DNA from 2 places in the Exiguobacterium sp. MMG028 genome. Region 1 is predicted to be linked to the other one. Evidence: a T-box and tRNA genes for the amino acid it is inferred to sense, from the RefSeq annotation. Region 1 holds a T-box; the other holds one or more tRNA genes.

Region 1 (12,047 bases):
CCGCCATGAAGTCAAACGTGTCATACGCTTTGACCACTTTTGCTTGGAGCTGTTTCAGTTTCGTTGCCATGAAGCGATCTGCCTCTGGCATGTCGTTGAATGCGACACGCATCGATGGATCAAATCCGTTCAAGTTTCCAAGAAGGAAACGAATCGTGTTACGCATCTTCCGATATACTTCTGACACTTGTTTAAAGTTGTCGTGTGAAGCGCGAACGTCAGACTGATAGTCGACCGACGCGACCCAAAGACGAACGATTTCAGCACCATATTGCTTCACGAGGTCGTTTGGCGCAATCGTGTTACCGAGCGACTTCGACATCTTACGTCCATCCCCGTCAAGGACGAAACCGTGACTCAAGACGTTTCGGTATGGCGCTTTGCCCGTCGTCGCAACAGCTGTAGAGAGTGACGAGTTGAACCAACCGCGGTATTGGTCAGATCCTTCAAGATAGAGGTCAGCCGGGCGACGTAGGTTTTCACGCTCTTCTAATACACCAGCGTGTGAAGAACCTGAATCGAACCAGACGTCCATGATGTCGAGTTCTTTACGGAATTCGCCATTCGGGCTGTTCGGATGCGTGAATCCTTCAGGAAGAAGGTCTTTCGCTTCGCGCTCGTACCAGACGTTCGAGCCGTGCTCACGGAACAAGTTTGCGACGTGGTCGATTGTCTCGTTCGTGATGATTTCCGTTCCATCCTCTGCATAGAAGATTGGAATCGGCACGCCCCATGCACGTTGACGACTGATGACCCAGTCCCCACGGTCACGGACCATGTTGTAAAGACGTGTCATTCCCCATTCAGGAACCCAATTCACTTCTTCGATTTCACGGAGCATGTCTTCACGGAAATCTTTGATTGAAGCGAACCATTGTGGTGTCGCACGGAAGATGACCGGTTTTTTCGTACGCCAGTCATGCGGGTACGAGTGTTTGATGAACTTCAAGTTGAGCAAGTAGCCGTTCTCTTCAAGTTTCATCCCGATTTGTTTGTTCGCATCTTCATAGAACAACCCTTCAAAACCAGGCGCCTCAGCCGTCATGTAACCACGGTCATCGACCGGGCAAAGGACATCCAAGCCGTAAGCCTGACCGACACGATAATCATCTTCCCCGTGTCCTGGAGCCGTGTGGACGAGTCCAGTCGCATCCGCTGTGACGTGATCGCCGAGCATGACGAGTGACGTGCGGTCATACAACGGATGTTGAGCCGTCATATATTCAAAGTCGCGACCGTTCCATGAACCGCTCACAGTGTAATCAGTCCAGCCGAGCGCAGTCGTCACTTCTTCAACGAGCGTCTCTGCGACGATATAGCCTTTTCCTTCGTGTTCGATGCTCGTGTACGTCAACTCATCACTGACTGCGATCCCGAGGTTCGCCGGGATTGTCCAAGGCGTCGTCGTCCAGATGACGAAATGATCATCAGACGTCAATGTGTCTTTTCCGTCTACGACGCGGAATGCCACGTAGATGGCTGGTGATTTTTTATCGTAATATTCGATTTCAGCTTCTGCGAGTGCAGACTCCGAAGACGGCGACCAGTAGACTGGTTTCTTTCCTTTGTAGATGTATCCTTTTTCAGCCATCGTCCCGAACAAGCGGATTTGTGCCGCCTCATATTCCGGAAGGAGCGTGATATATGGATTTTCAAAGTCTGCGAGAAGACCGAGACGTTTGAACTGTTCACGTTGTGAGTTCACTTGTTCCATCGCATATTCTGCACACTTTTCGCGGAATTCAGCGACCGTCATCTCTTTACGGTTGACGCCAGCTTTTTGAAGGGCGTTCTCGATTGGAAGACCGTGCGTATCCCAACCTGGAATCATTGGAGACTGGTATCCGTTCATCCCTTTGAAACGGACGATGATGTCTTTTAGTACTTTGTTCATCGCATGTCCCATGTGGATGTCGCCGTTCGCATATGGAGGACCATCATGCAAGATGTATTGTGGTTTCCCTGCATTTTTTTCTTGTACCTTGTTGTAAAGGTCCATATCTTCCCATTCTGTTTGCATCGCTGGTTCGCGTTTTGGCAAATTCCCACGCATTGCGAATTCTGTGTTTGGCATTAATAGCGTGTCTTTGTAGTTCATCGAAACTCCTCCATCAACATTTTTTAGAAAACAAAAAAACCAACCCATCCCTGATAGGGACGAGTTGGTTGACTCGCGGTACCACCCTACTAGTCTCACGTTCGTGAGACCGCTCTCGGTAACCGATAACGAGGTCAGGCGGTCACGCTTACTATGGTTCAGCGTGACGACTCATAGGGGATACCGATTCGAGTCTTTCTCTTAGGCTCTCACCGTCCCTAAGTCGCTTCGTAGGTATGACTCGATCGACGCGTCCTACTCAACGTGTTGATCATTTATCCATGTTGTTCTTCATTCTGTGTGACTTCGTGGTCATTATACGCAAGTTCTGATCTATCGTCAAGAACCGTCTGCACAGGCGGCTCCCCGACAATCGTCTCCCACTCGGTGCTGTTTAAGAGCTCCATTTGGGCGTCGACGAGGACACGGAAACGTGTTCGATACAACTCGACTTTTTTGAGCATTTGAACGACTTCGCGTTCTGCAAGTTGCTCTTTACGGGCCGCTTCTTCTTCACGAGCGTACGCTTCACGTTCCGCTTGTTTCAGAATGAGACTCGCTTCTTTTTGCGCGTTGTTCTTCACTTCTTCCGCTGCTTCCTGCGCGACGATGATCGACTTGTTCAATGTATCTTCCATCGAGGAGAAGTAGTCAATGCGAGCTTGCATATCGTTGACAAGTTCTTCATACCGTCGATTCTCACGAATCAATAGTTCAAACTCTTTAATGATTTGATCTAAAAATTCATTGACCTCATCGATGTCGTACCCACGAAAACGGGAAGAGAATTCTTTATTATGAATATCAATCGGTGTCAACGCCATTCGACTTTCCTCCTAAAATTTAACGTATGGTCCCATACTGGATTTTAATCTTTTCACGTTTGGTCGAACCAAGGATCTCCATCATCTTAATACGACCGTATCCACGGACGGATAAAAGATCATCGGGTTCAAGGATGAAGCTCGGGTCTTCAATGACTTTATGATTCACTTTGCAGTCACCGTGTTTCACGAGCGCCTGAGCTTTCTGACGAGATATGTTGAGTACCTCGCTCACAACCGTATCAAATCGTAACGAGGACACGATGCCGAACCCTTCGACCCACTCTGTTTTCGGAACGACGAGAATGTCATCCTTCGCAACAGAAGAAATGCGAACTCTTGCTTTTCCGACACGCTCCAAGTTCATTTCGATGAACCCGACGGCTTCGCGGGTCGTAGCAAACTGGACGATTTCCTCTTCAAGGACGACGTCGCCAAATTTTTGACGCTTCAACCCTGCGTTGAGTAAAGTTCCAGTCACTTGCCGATGTGTCAGATCAACAAATTTTGTCGGATATTCGATGCGACGAATCTCGATTTCAAAATCATCGGTATTTAGCTCATAATACTCTGGCGCCAAAATCAGCCGACGTCGTTCAGCTCCTTCAAACCCGCCATCGTCGTAAATGACGAGCTGTTTACCGACAAGCTGTTTGACGATTTGCTGTTCACGAGGGTCTAAAAAGTCCGTCAACTTTAATACGTAGCTGTTCTCGACTTGTTGTACCCAATCCAACACTTGTTCAACGAATGCCCGTTCACTTGGTCGGTAGTGGTCATAAACGCTCATACATCACCCGAAAATGGCAGCGATACCGGCTTGTGCCATTCGAAGCACGAACAATGCGACGATTGGAGAGATATCGAGCATGCCACCGATTGGTGGGATAATCCGTCGGAACGGCGCTAAAAATGGTTCACATAAAAATGATAAAATTTGTCCGAACATGGATTCACGCGCGTTCGGGAACCATGATAATAAGATATAGCCGATCAGGACCCAACTATAAATACCAAGCAAAGTACTTAACGTATTGCCTAAGGCAGGGATTACGTTTTCCATTCAGTTACCACCCTTTACTGTGAAGTTCATCCTCCGAAATCAAGTTTGAGATTGAACCAGTCAATTCGACATTGTTCGGAGTACACAGAATCGTGTTATGTCCAATCGAAGTCATCGATCCTTCTAGCGCATATACGACACCGGAAAGGAAGTTGACGACTTGACGTGATTGCTCTTTTGACATGCGTTGAAGATTGACGATGACAGCACGGTTTTCTTTCAATTGATCGCTAATATCTTGCGCTTCAGCGAATACACGTGGTTCAGCCAATACGACTTTCGAGCGTTCTTTCTTCTTCGTATTCAATGCCACGAGATTATTTGCTGATTTTGGGCGATCCTCTTGTCTCACGACCGCTGTTTCAGTTGAAGAAGTTGCTGATGTGTTTGCGACGGCAAACTCTTCTTCTTCGTATGTGCTGTTCGGATCTTCCTCGAGTCCAAAGAAATCTTTCATTTTGTTTTTGATTGACATAACGGATTCCTCCTTAAGATATATTATTGCACAAGTACGGTACCAATACGAACAAACGATGCGCCTTCTTCAATCGCGATTGGATAATCGTTTGACATCCCCATCGATAGCTCCGTGCAAGGGGCGTGTTCAAACCCTTTTGCGTTCACTTCATCACGTAATTGACGTAAACGACCGAACGTCTCACGAAGGACTGACTCTTCTTCCGTGAACGGTGCCATCGTCATCAACCCGATGATTCGAATATGAGGATACTGTTTACAGTTCTCGATGAAAGGCATAACTTCCTCTATTTCAAGACCATGTTTTGAATCTTCTCCTGACGTATTCACTTGAACGAAACAATCAATCGTCTCGCTCGCTCGTTTGTCAATCTCTGCAGCGAGTGATAAACGGTCCAATGAGTGAATAGCTGCCACGTGATCGATGATTTGTCTCACCTTACGTGTCTGTAACGTGCCGATGAAGTGAAACTTTGCGTCTTCTGGCATGCCGTTCACTTTTTCAAGTAAGGAATCTGGACGATTTTCACCGAAGTCACGAATTCCTTCTGCGTAGAGAGCATTGGCCACGTCTACGCCTACCGATTTCGTGACGGCAATCAAAGTAGGCTCCACATCTTGAACGTGGGCTTCCATGATAGATTGAACTTGTTTTACGTTATCTGAAATACTCACAATTTACGCTCCTTGACGATGACTGCCGCAAACCGACGTTTCGTTTCTCCGTCTCGATACGAGAAAAACGGGGTACTTGCGCCAGTCGATAAATTCGATTGCATGACGGACGCGTCATGTTCGTTTGCCAATACTTCATTGACGGCTTGGAGTGACAACAAGGCGTGGTCGCCCGACTCCTGTCGAACGGCTTTTTGATAGGCAGTCGGCGAAACGGATTGAACTGCGTCTAGCACTCGACGATCAACCTCATATTCATTCCCAGCAATCGCTGGACCGACGAGCATGTCCACTTCTGTCGCATCGATGCCTTGATCTTCAAACGCTTGGATCATGGACGTGACGATATTGCCGACGGTCCCTTTCCAACCCGCATGAGCGACACCGATGACTCCATTGTCTTTCGCACAGAAAAAGAGAGGTACGCAATCTGCAAAGACGAGAGCGAGCGGCAAAGCTTCTTCTTTTGTGATGAGTCCGTCTGTTTGCGAAATCGCCTCGTCATATCGAAATGCACCTTTGCCCTTGTCCGCTGAATCCACGCTTTGGACCGTTATCCCGTGCACTTGGTCGGCCCAAACGGAGTCTTCTAGCGAAAGATTCGCCTGTCGAAAGAACCATTGACGATTTTGAATGACTCCATCAATATCATCGCCGACATGAAGACCAACGTTTCCGGAATTGTGTCCGTTCGTCCGTGTCGTCACGTAAGCATGATAGCGATTCGTTTCGGTTTCCCATGTATGTAACAGTTGCATCGGTTTCTCCTTTTTTAGAAAAAGGGATGCCGAGTCACGGCACCCCTTGCTGTTTAGTTACGGCGTTGTCTCACGAACGCAGGGATGTTGATCGTCTCGTCTGGGACGTCTCCTCCATACACTGGGCGATGGAAGTTCCCTTCGTCTTGTTGAGCCGCTTCATTTGCTTTTGGTTGGGGTTCCTTGTTCTCAACCTCTGGCTGTTTTTTCGGCTGCTGAAGGAACGGGTTCGCCCCTTGTGTTTCCTCAGCAAATTCAGTTGCGATCACGGTGACGATGATTTCATCGTTCAAGTTTTCGTTGATGACTGAACCGAAGATCAAGTTCACTTCTTCATCTGCGGCACTTTGAACGATTTGAGCTGCTTCTGTCACTTCATACAAGCTAAGGCTGAGCCCACCTGTAATGTTCATCAAGACACCTTTCGCTCCTTCGATTGAAGATTCGAGAAGTGGTGAAGAGATTGCTTTCTTCGCTGCTTCAACGGCACGGTTTTCACCTGTAGCAACACCTACACCCATGAGTGCAGATCCTTTTTCTGTCATGATCGTCTTCACGTCAGCGAAGTCAAGGTTGATGAGACCAGGGATGGCGATCAAGTCAGTGATCCCTTGTACACCTTGACGAAGGACGTTGTCCGCTTCACGGAAGGCTTCGATCATCGGTGTGTTGCGTTCCACGATTTCAAGAAGCTTATCGTTTGGAATGACGATGAGTGTATCTACTTTTTCTTTAAACGCTTGAATCCCATGTTGCGCGTGTTGCATGCGCTTCCGGCCTTCAAACATGAATGGTTTTGTGACGACACCGACTGTGAGCGCGCCGATTTCTTTTGAAATCTCAGCGATGACCGGTGCAGCACCAGTTCCTGTTCCGCCGCCCATACCAGCTGTGACGAAAACCATATCCGCTCCATCAAGCGCTTCAATCAATTGTTCGCGGCTTTCTTCTGCCGCTTTTTTACCGATATCCGGATTCGCACCAGCACCGAGACCACGTGTCAATTTGGCACCAAGTTGAAGTTTTACATCGGCTTTCGACATATTCAAGGCTTGAGCATCCGTGTTGACAGCGATGAACTCAACTCCTTGTACCCCATGTTCAATCATACGGTTAACGGCGTTTGAACCGCCGCCTCCGACTCCAATTACTTTAATTTTTGCTACGGCGTCAATCGCCTCATCAAAGTACATCATTCAGGTATCCCCCTACTTATTTTCCAAGTTGTATTACAACGTCAGCTTAAACGCCAAATAATTTTTCCATCAAACGACTAAAACCTTTTTTCGACTCTTGATCGGTCTCGTATTCGTTCTCTCCAACATGAGTATCGGTCGGTTCCTGCTTATTGTGAAGCGTTTCGTAGCGAACTTCCGGTTTTTCGAGTTGAGATTTTGAAACGTGATGATCACTCATTAAGACATATTTCAAAACACCGACTGCTGTCGCGTATTTTGGATGTCTGACGCCAATCGACGACGGTTGATATAATCTCGTCTTTTGACCCATGACACGAGTCGCTAACTCTTGAATACCTGGTAGAGCAGCAGCTCCACCACAAAGTAGATATCCGCCATTCAGCATCGGAACACCTACTTTTTGAACCTTATTCAACATAAGGGTAAACATTTCCTCTATTCTCGCCTCTAAAACATAGCTAATTTCTGACTGTGGTTCGAACGCCACTTCCCCATTGATGTTCGTGTAGGAGAAACCTTCTGTTCCATCGGCCATTTCTTCGAGTGCGAGACCGTATTCTTCTTTCGCCACTTTGGCGTCTTGATATTTGCAATTTAGCTTATAGACCAAGTCTCTTGTCATATGGTCTCCACCGACTGGAAGGATATACGAGTAAACGAGATCTCCACGATAAAATACCGAGACCGTCGTCTTTTCGTGCCCGACATCGACAAGACCAATGCCGAGGTCGATTTCATCTACAGAAGCTGCACTCATGCCGAGCGCGAGGTTCCCTAAAATAAATCCTTCGAGGTGTAATCCGGCACGTTCAATCGAACGACGAATACTATGTAAAATTGTCTTCGATCCAGTAACCATTTTTCCATGCATTTCAAGTCGATAACCAAGCATTCCACGAGGATCGACGACACCCGTTTGTTGATCCACTGTGAATGATGATGGGATTACGTCGATGACACTCATCTCATCCGGTAATCGCATCACTTGTGCTGAATTGATGACTTCCATCACGTCTGCATCTGTAATTTCCTGATCTTCCCGCTTCACGGATGCGATTCCATGACATGGGGCAATTTGGATATGTTCCCCTTCGATGGCAACGTATACAGATCGAATTTGATCACCTAACGATGTCTCCGCGTGTTCAACGGCCTGTTTGATCGCTTGGACTGTTTTATCGATGTCTACGACAGCACCACGTTTCACCCCTGCAGACGGTGCACACCCTTCTGCCAAAATATTAAGCGTTCCGCCGAGCAATTCACCGACGACGAGCTTAATCTCTGACGTTCCAATATCTAATGCGGCCACATAACCATTCGCTTCCAAAAGGGAAACACCTCCGCTCTATAATTTTCCTGTACAAATTACATGACAAATATGACAGATATCCAAAAAAATTGTTGGTTTCGACAAGATATCTCACGTCTAAGTTTACAACAAATAAGATAGTGAGAAAAGGTAGAATCCTACAATTTAAGCGGTTTCGCGTTATCAATTCGTTTACAAAAGACAAAAAAACAGCCCTTATGTGTCTAAGGGCTGTAATATAACTGATTATTCATTCGTTTTCTTGTATGGAACAAAGTAAAAACCACCATCCATGACGACTGTTCCTTGCTGACCTTTCGGAATGTTTTCATAGATTTCTCCATATTTCGAAACGGTCTCGCTTAACTTCAGCGTCGGGGTGAGAAGCGTATTCCCATCATTCATAAAAATCTCGTAACGTGTCGGCTCTCCCTCTTGTTTAGACAAGATGACTTCCGACATACGGGCTCGCGTCGCGTCATCGACTTGTTCCAACTCACTGGCAATCTTTTCGAGTTCTTCTTCCGAATTGAACTCTCTTAGCAGTGGACCATCTTTTAACTTCTGAGGGTCGGTGATGGTGCCTGTCGGATGAAGAGAGCCGTCTGCTAACACGACGACATCTCCCGTCTCCGCACGAGCATAAGCAATCATCTTCTCTTCTGTCACATTGACGTGAACGACGTTATACCAAGATCGGTCCATGTCTACCCGTTTGACACCCGGCAACTTCTCCATTTGGTCACTCATCTTGCTCGGTGATAGACTGACAAATTTTGTCGATGTGTCGAGCTCCATGTCTTGAAACACGTAGGATTCATCAAGCCAGTATAGCCCAGATACGTTCACTTCTTTCACGTTCGACATCGAAGTTTGCATATAGACCACGAGTAGGATGAGAATTCCAAACAAGGAAAGCACGGAGAACATCCGACGGTTCGCTTTTTTCCGTCGCTGCTTTTTCATGTACGGAATACGGTCTTCTAGACTGCGTACCGTTTGTTGGCTTGGTTCCATCGGATTCTACTCCTTTATCGAATGACTTCTTCTACTAAGTCGGCTAATGCATCCGACGCATCCGGGAATCCGAGGGCACGGGATGCGTTCGCCATCTCTTCTTGTTTGCCGAGCACTTGGCGAATCGCTTCGACGAGCGTCTCCCCTGTCAACGACTCCTCTTTCACGAGTAACGCTGCACCGTTTTCAACAAGGGCAGAGGCGTTCTTCGTCTGATGATCTGCTGTCACGTAAGGGCTCGGAATCAATATGCTCGGTAAGCCGAGGGCGGTCAATTCGGAAATCGTCGAAGCTCCCGCACGCGAGACGACGATTGACGTACAAGCGAGCAAGGCCGGCATGTCATAGACGTACGGATGAACATGTACGTTTTCAGACGTTGGGGCTTCTTTCGATACAGATTCGTAATGCACTTTCCCTGTGACGTAGAGCACGTTGATTGGTAAGTCTGAAAGCGCTGGGATGGCCTCAGTGACGGCACGGTTGATTGCTTCGGCGCCACGGCTCCCTCCGTAAATCAGTACGATTGGACGTTCATCCAGATTGTACTGTTCTCGTACAGCTGCATCGTCCACTTTCGTTTGTAGCACTTCACTTCCACGCGGGTTTCCAATCAAGCGAACGTTTGCCCCAGGGAAGTGAACATCGGACCCTTTAAAGGAAAGGGCGACCCGATCCGCTTTTTTCGATAAAAACTTATTCGTTAACCCTGGGATGCTGTTTTGTTCATGCAAAATGGTCGGGATGCCGAGTTGTTGCGCCGTATAGACGACCGGTCCTGAGACGAATCCGCCCGTTCCGATGACGACATCCGGTTTGAATGCTGCCATATCTTTTTTCAGAGAGCGAACAGCTTTCAAGAACCAGTACGCCGTTTTTAAGTTCTCGAGGGAGAGGGACCGTTTCAATCCAGCGATTTGAATCGATTTGAACGGGACACCTGCTCGAGGAACGAGATCGGCTTCTAACCCATTCTCCGTTCCGACGTATTGTACCTGTAAATTCGGGTGACGTTTTTGTAACGTCTCAATCAATGCGAGGGCCGGATAAATATGACCACCGGTACCTCCACCAGAAATCATGACTTTCATCGGTTCGCCTCCTCATATGCGCGAACGAGATGGACGAACTGTTCGCCTCGTTCTTCAAACGTCTTGAATTGGTCCCAACTCGCACACGCTGGAGATAGAAGAATGACATCTCCCGTCTCAGATTGTTCAAACGCGAGGGGAACGGCGTCTGCTAACGTCTCGACCGTGAAAGATGGAATCTGTTGGGACTCTCCAAGCTCTTTAAAACGCTCTTTCGTCTCACCATACGCGACGACAGCTTTTACGTTTGAGAGAGCTGGCGCAAGCGAAGATAAGTCCGCTCCACGTTCGAGTCCTCCACAAAGCCACACGATCGGAGCATCAAATCCTCGTAGCGCCGCTTCCGCCGCGACGTTGTTCGTCGCCTTCGAATCATTGTATACGGCACGTCCGAGAACATCACCTAAACTTTCAGTTCGATGTGCGACACCGCCAAAGTTTCGTAATACACGCTCGACGTGTGCTTTTGGAAGTGCAAACGGTTCGACCAACAGAAGAGCCGCTAGTACGTTTTCGACGTTATGGGCACCACCTAATGCCAATTCATTCACACGAATGATTCGCTCTCCGCGTACCGTGACCCAACCGTCCACAACGGAAGCATCTCCTCGCTCAAAGCTGAACGTATTCGGTTCAAGATGAGCCGGGACACGTTTCATCACTTCAGCGTCTGTCACTTTGACGACGATTTGGTCGTCACGTGTCATCTGACGGAACAAGTTTCCTTTTGCATCTGCATAGGAGTCGAAGTCGCCGTGATAATCGAGATGGGCTTCTGATAGATTCAGCAACGCTGCCGAACGCGGATGGAAGGACTCAACCCCCATCAACTGAAAGCTCGACAGTTCAATGACAATCAATTCGCCCGCTTTCGCGTTTGTCGCGACCTCGATGGCCGGGAATCCGATGTTTCCCGCGAGATGAACCGGGCGCTCTCCGCCTTTGAGTAACTCATAGACGAGTGTCGTTGTCGTCGTCTTTCCGTTCGAGCCTGTGATTGCGACGAATTCTGCCTCGGTTGCCATGTAGGCGAGCTCGACTTCCGTGTAGATTGGAATCTCACGGGACATCGCTTCTTGAAGCAACGGAATGTGATACGGGATCCCTGGATTTTTGACAATCAACTCTGTCTCATTCAACAAAGTGAGAGGATGTTCATTAAATACCGATTGAATCCCAAGTGCCTGAATTTTTTCCTGTTCGTTTTCGGGAGGGATATTACCCGTATTGATCGTCACATCCGCTCCCGCATGATGCAGATACGTCGCCGCTGCGATTCCGCTCTTTGCGGCGCCGAGGACGAGAACTTTTTTACCGTGCCATTGCTTTTCCATCTGTCTCACCCTTTTACATGAGTAGTAATGATAAACCTGCTGTAATTAAACTGATTCCACCGAAAGTAAGAACGATTCGCCATTCCGACCAACCGACCATTTCGAAGTGGTGATGAATCGGGCTCATTTTGAAGATGCGCTTCCCTGTCGTTTTGAATGAAAGAACTTGCAAGATGACGCTCAATGTCTCGATGACAAA
Region 2 (12,047 bases), 640 kb from region 1:
GGCGCTTGATTCTTTCAGACACCGTTTCACGATCCATCAGGTTCTTCGTATTCTTGAACTCACTGTTCGGTAAAGCCATATTAGTACTCCTCTCTGAAGCGGCGCGTCACCCAGTTTGCGAGCAAGTTCATCAAGAGAGTGAAGACGAACAATAACGCACCGACCGCATAGATACTGTAATATTCGATTGTGCCGTAACCTGCGTCACCTTTTGCGATCTGAACGATATACGCTGTCATCGTTTGAATCGCGTTGAGTGGATTGAATTCAAAGTTCGGCTGCGAACCACCCGCGATGGTAACAATCATCGTCTCACCGATCGCACGGCTCATTCCGAGAACGATCGAGGCAATGATTCCAGACGTCGCTGCAGGCATGACAACTTTTGTTGCCACTTCAAGGCGTGTCGCACCGAGACCGAGCGCACCATCCCGAATTTTCTTCGGCACCGCACTCATCGCATCTTCAGAGATGGAAGCAATCATCGGAATAATCATGATTCCGACGACAATTCCTGGACTAAGTGCATTGTAAATTTGAAGTCCCGGAATCAACGCTTGCAAAATCGGTGTGATGAATGACAACGCGAAGAAACCAAATACGATGGTCGGTACACCTGCCAACACCTCTAAGATCGGCTTTAGCACACGACGTGCCCGCTCTGAGGCATACTCACTCAAATAAATGGCAGACGCTAAGCCAAGCGGTACGGCAACAATCATCGCAATCACAGTAATTTGGAGCGTTCCCATGACAAGTGCCCATACCCCGAAGCGCTGATCTGCACTAAGCGGGTACCATTCTGTCGTTCCTAAAAATTCAGCGACCGGCACTCGTTCAAAGAACTTAAATAGCTCAAAGCCAAGTGTGAACGCAATTCCGACTGTCGTGACGACCGATACGAATGCGCTCAAGAATAATAAGAACGGCATGATTCTATCAAACACGTTCGTCGTACTATATTTCTTTTGTTTATTTTGTTCAATCATCTCTCGAATCGAGAGCTCTTTGTTTGGTTCATTCATCTCGTATATCGCTCCCTACCTCTTCATACTAGAAAGCATGGCGAGAAGGTGAGAGTTCCTCTCACCTTCTGCCACGTATCATCTTATTCTCCAGCGATTTCGTCGATCATCTTCATGTTTTCGTCGTAACGTGCTTGTTCCATACCGACATATCCAACTTCTTCAGAAAGCGCAGCAGCATTTTCGTTCATGAAACGTGCGAAGTCTGCAACTTGCTCTTTATCTTTCAACGAAGCGTTGTTGACGTACGTGAAGATTTCACGTGAAAGCGGGTAAGAAAGGTCATTGATTGTTTCTGGAGTTGGCTCTACACCTTCGACTGCCATGGCACGGAGCGTGTCTTGGTTCTCGATGTAGTATGCGAAACCGAAGAATCCGATTGCGCCTTCCGTTCCAGCAACACCTGTTACGAGGACGTTATCATCTTCTGACAATTGAGCGTCTTCACGAATGTCTGTATCGTCGAGAACAGCTTCGTTGAAGAAGTCGAATGTACCTGAGTCTTTACCAGGCGCGAAGAATGAGATCTCTTCATCTGGCCAGTCCGAGCGAACGTCTTTCCACGTTTTCACGCTTGTATCTGTCCACATTTTATTCAATTCTTCAATCGTGATATCTTGTGCCCAATCGTTTGCTGGGTTCACAACGAGTGAAAGACCATCAAGTGCGACTGAGAGTTGTGTGAATTCCACACCGTTCTTTTCAGCTTCAGCTGCTTCTTCTTCTTTAATTTCACGTGATGCGTTCGAGAAATCCGTTTCTCCCGTCACGAAGCGTTTGAAGCCACCACCCGTACCAGAGACACCGACCGTCACTTCAACTTCTGATTGCTCAGCTGAATATTCTTCTGCAACTGCTTCCATGATTGGGAATACAGTTGATGATCCGTCCATGACAACTTTTCCTGAGAGCGCATCGCCGCCATCAGCAGCGCCACTTCCTTCTTCATTGTTCCCACATGCTGCACCTACGAGTGCGACCGAAGTGATTGAAGCGAGTAAAGCTGATTTTTTCATCCAAGACATTTGTGACGTCCTCCTTGAGTTTGCTTTGATTTTTGTTGTGGATCTGTTGTTCTGTCCTACAATTAATATCCTAATGAACTTCTATTAACGAGAAATAAACGGAACGTAAAAGAATTGTAAAGACAAAAAAAGAAGCCACCGAAGTGACTCCTTTCATTGAAGCATTGCATTCACATCTTCTAAGTTAAAGTAGGCTTTCATAATATCGTGCGCGACACGTGTATTGATTCCTTCCGCCTCAAGTCCAGGCATGATGATTGCCCATGCGATTTCAGGATCGTCGAATGGCGCCCAACCGACGTGGTTCGAGTTAAGCGTCTTGATTGGTTCCCCTTTCGCGTTCCGTTTCGCCTGACCGTCTGCACCTTCAGCAATAGCCTGTGCCGTTCCGGTCTTACCGGCCGCAGTCATTCCTGTCTGTTGCAAAATTCGAGATGAACCAGACGAAGATTCAACCCCTTGGCGATAGCCTTCTCGAACCCGCTCGATATATTCGTCTTGAATATCCACTTTATTCAACGCGTTCGGTTGGAACGTGCTGACGACTTGCTTCTTGTTTTCATCGAGCGACCCTGGCTCAATAATTTCTTTTAATAAATGCGGCTGAATGCGATAACCGCCATTCGCTAACGTAGAAGTATATTGAGCCAATTGGATTGGAGTGTATGAGATATACTGTCCAATCGACATATCCATGAGGAGCGTGACACGGTCGGGAACGCTACGGAATCCAGTCGACTCGAACGGTAAATCAATTCCCGTCTCGATTCCGAGGCCAAATTGTTTATAGTAGTGCTCCATCGTTTCAAACGCTTGTGTGACGTTTTCCCCGACAATTTGACCGGTCGAATAATAGTCAGCCAAACGTAACGCGATTTGGAACATATAAATGTTTGACGACATCGCGAGTGCATCTAAATCGTTAATGTTTCCCATGTTTCGGTAAGAGGCTTTGGTCGATGATCCGATTTTAATCGGCGCGTCATAAATATATTCTCCTGGCTCGACGACGCCTTCTTCAAATCCATAAGCGACCGTCGCTCCTTTGATCGTTGACCCGATTTGGCTTGCACGGAGCACAGTACCGGTCGAAACGTCTTTAAACTCATTCGTCTCTAAATCAAGCTCCTGACCCGACAAAGCGAGTAGTTCACCCGTCTGCGGATTCATGACGACAGCGAACGCTCGATCGAAATGAGGACTTCCCGATCGACCGGCCCGAATCGCCTTCTTCAAAATCTCATCGACTTCTTTTTGGAATTCGATATCAGTCGACAAAACGATATCTTTACCCGGGTTCCCGCTCACGCGAGTCGGTTCCCCGACCGGTTCACCTTTATACGTTGTGAACACATCGTATGCAGGCGTCCCGCGAAGGACGTCTTCATATTGTTGCTCCAGATAGGACGTCCCGACTCGGTCGTTCAATCCATACCCTTTTGCCTGATAAGAAGCTCTTTGTTCGGCCGGGATTTGACGATAGCTTCCTAAGAAACTCTTGAACGTCTCATCGAACGGATAGTCCCGTTGATAGTATGGCTCGACGCTCACACCTGGCAACATTTCTAAGTTTTCTTCAATGACTGCCATCTCTTTTGGGCTTGCGCCGATTTTAATAACTTGTGGGTCGAGCGCATAGCCGCTCTCCATATTATGTTTGATCGCGATGATTTCTTCTGTCGCATCATCGAACGTGATTTCTTCTTCTGTGATGGAGTCGAGTAAGAGCCGGTCCACGTCTTGGTTGGACAATGCAGCGCGCTCATCTTCCGGTAACTCTTCCAACAATGCTTGTGTACGTTCTTGTGCGAGTTCTGGATTTGTTGCAATCCAGTAATCTTTGCGGTCACGTTCCGTCATTTTACGGTCTTCTTTTGGAATATCGACAATCTCCGCTAATTTTTTTGCGACATCTAAGCGCTCATCCGTTTTTGTCACTTGCGAACGGCGGTACATGACCGAGTAGTTCGATATCGTATCCGCAAGCACTTGACCGTTACGGTCATAAATCTTCCCTCGCGGTACTTCGTATTTAATCTTACTCGACTCGGTTTTTTGTACTTCACGTGCAATCAATTCCCCATTCACGATTTGAACGACTCCTAATCGAAAGATCAAGGTCGCAAATAGAACGAAGACGATGAAAAATAACAAATTCAAACGTAACGGTAAGTGGTTTCGCCGTTTCTTCGGCACTTTCACACGATTTTTTGCCAAGTCCGTTATCTCCTTCCACAATCGATTCCTTCTATAGTATAGCGTACACGGTCATCTACTATTTTGTCCGTTTTTCACTATATCATAATTTGTTTACAAATTAATGAAAGACACAAAAAAACCCGAGACTCTATGAAGAATCTCGGGACAAACGACTTATTTTGCGTCAGCGTACAACTTCGCAACATAATCCCAGTCGATGACGTGGAAGAATGCATTGATGTAGTCAGGACGACGGTTTTGGTAGTTCAAATAGTAAGCGTGCTCCCAAACGTCAAGGCCGAGGATTGGCGTAACACCTTCCATGATCGGTGAATCTTGGTTTGGTGTAGACGTCACTTCAAGTTTGCCGTTCTTCACGACGAGCCATGCCCATCCTGAACCGAAACGAGTAGTTGCAGCTTTTGTGAACTCGTCTTTGAATGCATCAAAGCTACCGAATGACTCGTCGATTGCAGAAGCGAGATCGCCTGAAGGTGTCCCGTTCTCGTTTTTCTTCAAGAGTTTCCAGAAGAACGAGTGGTTCCAGTGACCGCCACCATTGTTACGGACAGCAGTTTGAATGTCAGCAGGAAGCGAATCGATTTTTTGAAGCAAGTCTTCGAGTGAAGAGTACTCCACGTCTTTTCCTTCGAGTGCATTGTTTACGTTTGTGACGTAAGTGTTGTGGTGTTTCGTGTGGTGGATTTCCATCGTGCGAGCGTCAATGTGTGGTTCGAGTGCATCATATGCGTAATCAAGTTGTGGTAATTCAAATTTAGCCATTACTAAAATCCCCCTTAATAGTGTTTTGAACAACGTTCGTTATAAATGTAACAGATTTGTGACGGTCGACTCAATTGTAATGCTTCACTCTACATCTTCTTCTGGTAACGCCCAGACCGAAATAGACCCCGCCGCCACTTTAAATACCCCAAAACCTTCTTCATCAATCTCAATTTTATCTTCTCGTGTATTTGTCAAGTCGACCCATATTTCGCCAGCTCGCTCTTCCCCGACGAACATTCGCTTTTCAGCCTCGTCCGAAGTTGAGATGAGAACAGCACATCCTGAACGCTCAATCTCCTCCACACCTTTGCGTACCCAGCCGATGACGTTTGCATCATCAAAGTAATCATCCTGTTCCCCATATGCCTTTTCTCGACGGGCATATAGTAGCGTATCAATCGCAAGCTTCATCCCATCGGTTGGACGTGGACCATCTATGCCGTAGTAATCCCCGTAGAAGACACATGGATAGCCATCTTTACGAAGCAAGACGAGACCGTATGCGATTTGCTTGAACCAATCTTTTACCCACGACTCAAGTGCCTCTTCAGGTTGTGAATCGTGATTGTCTACAAACGTCACTGAATGAAGTGGGTGTGACTGGACGAGCGTATCATCAAAAATGGTGCGCATATCGAATGCGGCCCCTTCCTCTGACGCCTGATGTAATTTATAGTGAAGCGGAACATCAAATAGATCGACGTGGTAATCGATGTTATCAAGAAATTCACGGCATGCGTCAAGATCAGACTTCCAGAACTCTCCGACGAAATAGAATTGATCGCCTTTCTCTTCACGCATTGTTTGACTGAACTCTTTCACGAAGTCATAGTTGATGTGTTTGATTGCATCCAATCGGAATCCGTCACATTTCGTTTCTTCAATAAACCATTTACCCCAGCTCAACACTTCTTCCCGAACTTCAGGATGATGGTAATCGATGTTCGCAAACATCAAATAGTCATAGACACCGAATTCATCGTCAACATTGTCGTTCCATCTTTTATTTTCTCCAACAATAAAGAAAATACCAGAACGGTCCGTCGCTGCATCATAATCCGTCCCGTTAAAATGATTGAAATCCCATTTAAATGTAGAATACTTCCCATCACGAGCTTCATAATCAAACTTTGTCCATCCCTCGATTTCAAAAGGCTCATCTGACAGCACTTTTGTGCGATCATTTTGGTCCACTTCTAACACTTTAAACTTCTCGGTTGCATCCGCCCCTGCTTTATGGTTCATGACGACGTCCATATAAATTTGCATACCTAGTTCATTCTGACAATAAGATGTTGCTTCAAGAAGTTCTTTTTTCGTTCCATATTTTGTAGCAATCGATCCTTTTTGGTCGAACTCCCCTAAGTCATATAAGTCATAAATGCCGTAACCCGTATCCTCACTACTCTGTCCTTTTGTGACAGGAGGTAACCAGAGCGCTGTAATACCAGCTTTATTTAACTCTTCGGCTCTCTCTTTTAACCGCTTCCAATGTTTTTGATCTGCTTCGACATGCCATTCAAAAAACTGCATCATGGTGTGATTTCGTTCCATTTTGTCCGCCTCATTTCATATTTTTCAAAAAACAAAATGCTAACGACTATTTACCCACGAATTTTAGATTGAAAACAAAAAAACAACTTTCACAAAATGAAAGTTGTTTTGAATGGACCCTGTAGGACTTGAACCTACGACCGGACGGTTATGAGCCGTCTGCTCTAACCAGCTGAGCTAAGGGTCCTTATAAGTAGCGGCGGAGGGAGTCGAACCCACGACCTCACGGGTATGAACCGTACGCTCTAGCCAGCTGAGCTACACCGCCATGTTGTTATACAGTAATAATATACTGAATATGCTCCATACTGTCAAGGGAAATTCCTTTCCATCGAAAAAAAAGCACCCCAACTTAGTTGGAGTGCTTCATTTTTATACAGTTGCTTCCTGTGCGTCCTCAAGTGTGATTTCTGTGATGTTCATGGCATGGTCACCAATCCGCTCAAGGTTTGAGAGCATGTCGACGAAGAACATACCTGCTTGTCCATCACAAGCGCCCGTGTTCAAACGAACAACGTGGTTTTTACGGAATTGACGCTCGAGCATGTCGAGTTTCGCTTCCATTTCGATGACTTTACGTGCTTCGACCATGTCACCGCTTGCTAACGTCTGAAGTGATTTCTCTAACGTTTCGCGTGTGAGGTCATACATTTCAGTCAATTCTTTTTGAGCATCTGCCGAAAGTGTTACTTTTGTAGCTGTCTTATAGTCAATCAACTCAATGATGTTTTCAACGTGGTCACCGATTCGTTCGATGTCGTTGATCGCATGCATGAGCGTCTTGTGCTCTTGTGATTCTTGCTCAGTCAAATCAACCGCAGCCAATTTAACGAGGTAATCTGTGATTTTCGCATTCAATGAGTTTAACGCTTCTTCGATATGCGCAGACTTTTCAGAGTGCTTCTTATCTCCTGTTGTCAAATAGTTACGCGCTTCGTCAAGACCAAGTTTTGCGAAATCGCCCATACGGATGACTTCGTATTTCGCTTGTTCCACTGCAATCGAAGGAGATTGCTGAATGAAGATTGGGTCCAAGTGCTGTGCTTTCGTATCGACGATCGAATCCTCACCAGGCACCAATTTCGTTACGATCCAAGCAATAGTTCCAATGAACCAGAACTGAATCAATGTGTTGACGATGTTAAACGTACCGTGAGCGAATGCAATTTGCATCTTGTCTTCGATTGCCAAGAAGTCTGTAATCCAATAAATATAGTTTGTGAACGGAATCAACAAGATCATGAAGATCGTCGTTCCGATTAAGTTAAAGATAACGTGTGCTGCAGCTGCGCGACGTGCGGCAACCGATGCACCGATCGATGCCAAAATGGCAGTGATTGTCGTACCAATGTTATCACCAAACAATACTGGAAGAGCGGCATCCAAGTCGATTGAACCACCTGCATAGAGTTCTTGCAAAATTCCGATTGTTGCAGAAGATGACTGAACGATGACTGTAAATACAGTACCGACGATGACACCGAGGAACGGGTTGTCACTCATTGATTGCGTCAAGTCGATGAAATACTCACTTGAGCGGAGTGGACGCATGCCGTCTCCCATCAACTCAAGACCGTAGAACAATGCACCAAGTCCAAAGATGACTTGTCCAAGATGTTGGTAACGCTCTTTCTTAAAGAAGAAGAGTAAGACTGCACCGATTGCAATCATCGGGAGTGAATACTCACCGACATCGAATCCGATGATAAATGCCGTCACCGTTGTACCGATGTTTGCCCCCATGATGACCCCAATCGCTTGACGGAGTGTCATGAAGCCGGCGCTAACAAGTCCGACCGTAATAACGGTTGTACCTGAAGAAGATTGAATCAATACAGTAACGATAATCCCGGCGAGTACACCAAGGAATGGATTCGTTGTATACTTATCTAGGATGTCGCGCAGGCGATTCCCTGCAGACTTTTGGAGTCCGTCTCCCATCGATTTGATCCCGAAGAGGAAGATCCCTAGACCTCCAAAAAACATGAATAACATTTCTTGCAAATTGTATTCCACGATTTTTGTACTCCTTTTAATTAAGAATTGGTTGGATTTGCTTGGTTTTTAATGCCCTACTCATTATGCCTTCATCGGCATCTTGATGTAAACACGTTTTATGTAAAAGTTTTATTAAAACACTGTACTATTTTTAATGATTTCTACCACATTGTAATATAACAGATTGGAGTTCTTTGCATGTTGTCCACTATTTTCACGTTTCTCCGCACGAGTTTAGTCCCATCTAAGCGAGCGCTTCGCCTTCGACTCGCTCCGCTTCACGCCTATATGGGAGCCACTTTTGTATTGGCGCTACTCATTACCGTCTTGGACTTCATTGTGATTCGTCCTGACTTTTTCATTCCGATGTGGCTCTTCTTACATGGGTTCGCCATCTTATTTTTCTACTTGATTTGGGTCGCGATCATGGCCTTGTATGTCCAACTGTTTACGAGAGTCTACTCAAAAAACATGTGGGCCTATCGTCAAGCTTGGCCGTATACCGTGTCGATGACATTCGTTCCGACAATTATATTGGTTGCGCTGTACCACATGAATTCATCTCTTATGTGGATTGGCGTGCTGTTTGGACTCGGCTATATCACCTATCCATTAACGAAAGTACCTCAAAAAAAACAACGACGAGCGTCTTCGTAACCGCTCGTCGTTGTTTTTTTATGCTGGAGAGAGTTCCTCAAGCGTCTGATTCAGTGCCTCACTTTGATCACTCAAATCCGCACCTGCTGATTGTAAAGATGACTGTACGTGTGACCACCGCTCTACACCTTCATTTAGTTCGAGTAATTTTCGTTCAAGTAACGAACTGATTTCTCGCAATTGCTCATTGGATTCGATTAATTGCAAAAGTTGTCTCCCGGTATGAGACGTTTGATCCGTGATGGACTGAAACTCATCTAACTGAACCTTGATCTCATGGTCAATCGTCCCGATTCCAATCTCCACCCGAGACACTGCATCTTTCAATAGATGAACTTCTTTTATAAAGTCGTTGACTTCCACCAACAAGTCTTTTCGTTCTTCGTTCAATGCTTCGATTGCATCCACAGCGAGAAGTGTCGCTTCATTCGTCATTTTCGCCAACTTCCCAACTTCATTGGCCACAACCGCAAATCCTTTCCCATGTTCGCCTGCACGGGCTGCCTCGATCGATGCGTTTAGCGATAGCATCTTCGTAGCTGTCGACACCGAGAGGATACTCTTCAGCGCCTCATCCGCTTTTGAAGAATTCGATTCACTTTCCACAAGCTTTTGTTGAATGCTCTCCACTTGATGCTCGACATAATGACTCGCTTCTTTCACAGAAGAGAATGTTTCAAGCTCTTCATGTAAAATTGACTTCAGTCGATTGCCACGTTCATCCACACTTGAAATTTGATGTTCAAGCGTTTCGATTTGCTGCGTGACCTCCCTCATTTTGAATGTGGAATCGCTCGTCACCGACTGATACGAATGACTCGTATGTTCAACGGTAGCCGCAACTTCACGAAATTGTTCCACTTGATGTTGGCTGTTCATCAGCTCTTGTTTAAAAATCGGAAGACTTTGATGGAACGCACTCGCTGTCTTATCCATCATATCCATAGACCGGTTCCATAATTGAATGAACGTGTTGAACTCGGTTTCGAGTATATGGATTTCTTTGGATTTTGCTCCAAGTGCCACATCGTCGAATCGGCGTGTTTCAACGGCGTGGCGCAATGAATGGGCCAATATACTCAACGGTTTGACTTCACGATGAATCAATCGTGTAAAGAGGATGGCCATCCCAATCATCGCAATCAATAAGATGAAAATGATATATTGTCGCAGTTCAGCCATTGGACCGAGCGCAGATTCTTTCGTGACGACGAGAACGTAATCTGCCTTTAACTCAGGTATCGCAACCGACGCCATTAACCATTCTTCCGTCTCTTTGACTTCCGAACTTGTCGTTTGTGCAATCTCCTCTACGATTTGTTCTGTCTTCATTCCTTTTGATCCACTCAATTGCTCAATAGACTCTCCACGCACTAAAAATTGTGCGGCTTCGAATTCATCTCCCGATAAGATAGAAGCTTGTTGCATATAAGTAGATTTTAGGGAACGGTTTAGTTGCTTATCGTTTGCAACGTACGCACTATAAGATGTCTTCACCGATTCGCGCATGACCGTAACTTCTCGCATGAGGCGTTGCTCGATTTCTGCGGATAATAATTGTTCAGATTTCAGGGCGAACCAACTGAAGGTCGTGATAAAGACAAGTAGAATAATCGGCATGAGTGTCCATTGAAGACGGTGTGCCATTTTAAAATGACGATTCGGTCGATTGTTTCGTCGTGTTTTCTTCCTTCGATCGCGTTTGAAGCTCCATTGCATATGTTGCCACCTCTTTTTCTATTCTCGCCTTTATATCGGTCTTGAGACGGTGGAAAATTATGAAGTAGATGTTAAGATAACGTTAGAGTTTGTAAAGAGCACACATCCGTTACGCATCCTAGATGCTTTTTCACATTCTTTTCGTTATGATAATGAAGAAACCTTATTTTCTTAAATCGATTGGAATCTTTCCAAAAGAAGGAGATTACGTATATGTCAGAAATTTTGCATCGTTCATTAACTCGTCCGATTCGCGTCGGTAATTTGATTATCGGAGGATCGAACGAAGTCGTCATTCAATCTATGACTACAACAAAAACTCACGACGTCGAGGCAACTGTCGCCGAGATTAAGCGTCTAGAAGAAGCTGGGTGTCAGGTTGTTCGCGTGGCATGTCCAGACGAACGTGCAGCTGACGCACTCGCTGAAATCAAGAGCCGCATTAACATCCCGCTCGTTGTCGATATTCACTTCGATTACAAGCTTGCCCTAAAAGCCATCGAAAGTGGCGTCGATAAAATTCGAATCAACCCGGGTAACATCGGTCGCCGCGAAAAAGTAGAAGCGGTCGTAAACGCCGCGAAGGCAAAAGGAATTCCGATTCGAATCGGTGTCAATGCCGGGTCACTCGAAAAACAATTCCTTGAAAAGTATGGTTACCCGACTGCACAAGGAATGGTCGAGAGTGCGATGCACCACGTGAAAATTCTCGAAGATCTCGGATTCTATAACACAATCATTTCACTCAAAGCTTCTGACGTGAACTTGGCGCTTGAAGCGTATACGCTCGCTGCGAAGACGTTTGATTACCCGCTCCATGTCGGAATCACAGAATCAGGTCCACTTTTCTCTGGTTCACTTAAATCAGCAGCTGGGCTTGGCGCAATCCTCTCACTCGGAATCGGTTCAACGGTTCGTGTCTCTCTTTCAGATGACCCAGTCGAAGAGGTAAAAGTTGCGAAAGAAGTGCTCAAGTCATTTGGTCTTGCTGCAAATGCCGCAACATTGATTTCTTGTCCGACGTGTGGTCGAATCGAAATCGATTTGATCTCGATCGCGAAAGAAGTAGAGGAATACATCCAAA

Evidence for each region. The T-box of region 1 lies ahead of ileS (isoleucine--tRNA ligase). A T-box ahead of a tRNA ligase gene usually reads a tRNA of that ligase, here a tRNA-Ile.
Region 2: it has a tRNA-Ile gene. The T-box ahead of ileS (isoleucine--tRNA ligase) is inferred to sense a tRNA for this amino acid. The anticodon was not compared.

What each region holds. Positions count from the first base shown of each region.
Region 1 covers NZ_JAQJIN010000001.1:965,353-977,399, forward strand. The annotation lists gene ileS (isoleucine--tRNA ligase) at 1-2,098, opposite strand, end outside; T-box leader at 2,151-2,370, opposite strand; gene PJK55_RS05105 (DivIVA domain-containing protein) at 2,374-2,922, opposite strand; gene PJK55_RS05110 (YlmH family RNA-binding protein) at 2,942-3,712, opposite strand; gene PJK55_RS05115 (YggT family protein) at 3,716-3,985, opposite strand; gene PJK55_RS05120 (cell division protein SepF) at 3,990-4,460, opposite strand; gene PJK55_RS05125 (YggS family pyridoxal phosphate-dependent enzyme) at 4,484-5,137, opposite strand; gene pgeF (peptidoglycan editing factor PgeF) at 5,134-5,895, opposite strand; gene ftsZ (cell division protein FtsZ) at 5,949-7,091, opposite strand; gene ftsA (cell division protein FtsA) at 7,138-8,424, opposite strand; gene PJK55_RS05145 (cell division protein FtsQ/DivIB) at 8,653-9,423, opposite strand; gene murG (undecaprenyldiphospho-muramoylpentapeptide beta-N-acetylglucosaminyltransferase) at 9,438-10,514, opposite strand; gene murD (UDP-N-acetylmuramoyl-L-alanine--D-glutamate ligase) at 10,511-11,848, opposite strand; gene mraY (phospho-N-acetylmuramoyl-pentapeptide-transferase) at 11,862-12,047, opposite strand, start outside.
Region 2 covers NZ_JAQJIN010000001.1:326,528-338,574, reverse strand. The annotation lists gene pstA (phosphate ABC transporter permease PstA) at 1-79, opposite strand, end outside; gene pstC (phosphate ABC transporter permease subunit PstC) at 81-1,025, opposite strand; gene PJK55_RS01780 (PstS family phosphate ABC transporter substrate-binding protein) at 1,109-2,050, opposite strand; gene PJK55_RS01775 (peptidoglycan D,D-transpeptidase FtsI family protein) at 2,204-4,267, opposite strand; gene PJK55_RS01770 (superoxide dismutase) at 4,424-5,032, opposite strand; gene PJK55_RS01765 (alpha-amylase) at 5,117-6,589, opposite strand; tRNA gene PJK55_RS01760 (tRNA-Ile) at 6,703-6,776, opposite strand; tRNA gene PJK55_RS01755 (tRNA-Met) at 6,784-6,857, opposite strand; gene PJK55_RS01750 (Na/Pi cotransporter family protein) at 6,962-8,605, opposite strand; gene PJK55_RS01745 (hypothetical protein) at 8,786-9,244, shown strand; gene PJK55_RS01740 (methyl-accepting chemotaxis protein) at 9,263-10,963, opposite strand; gene ispG (flavodoxin-dependent (E)-4-hydroxy-3-methylbut-2-enyl-diphosphate synthase) at 11,177-12,047, shown strand, end outside.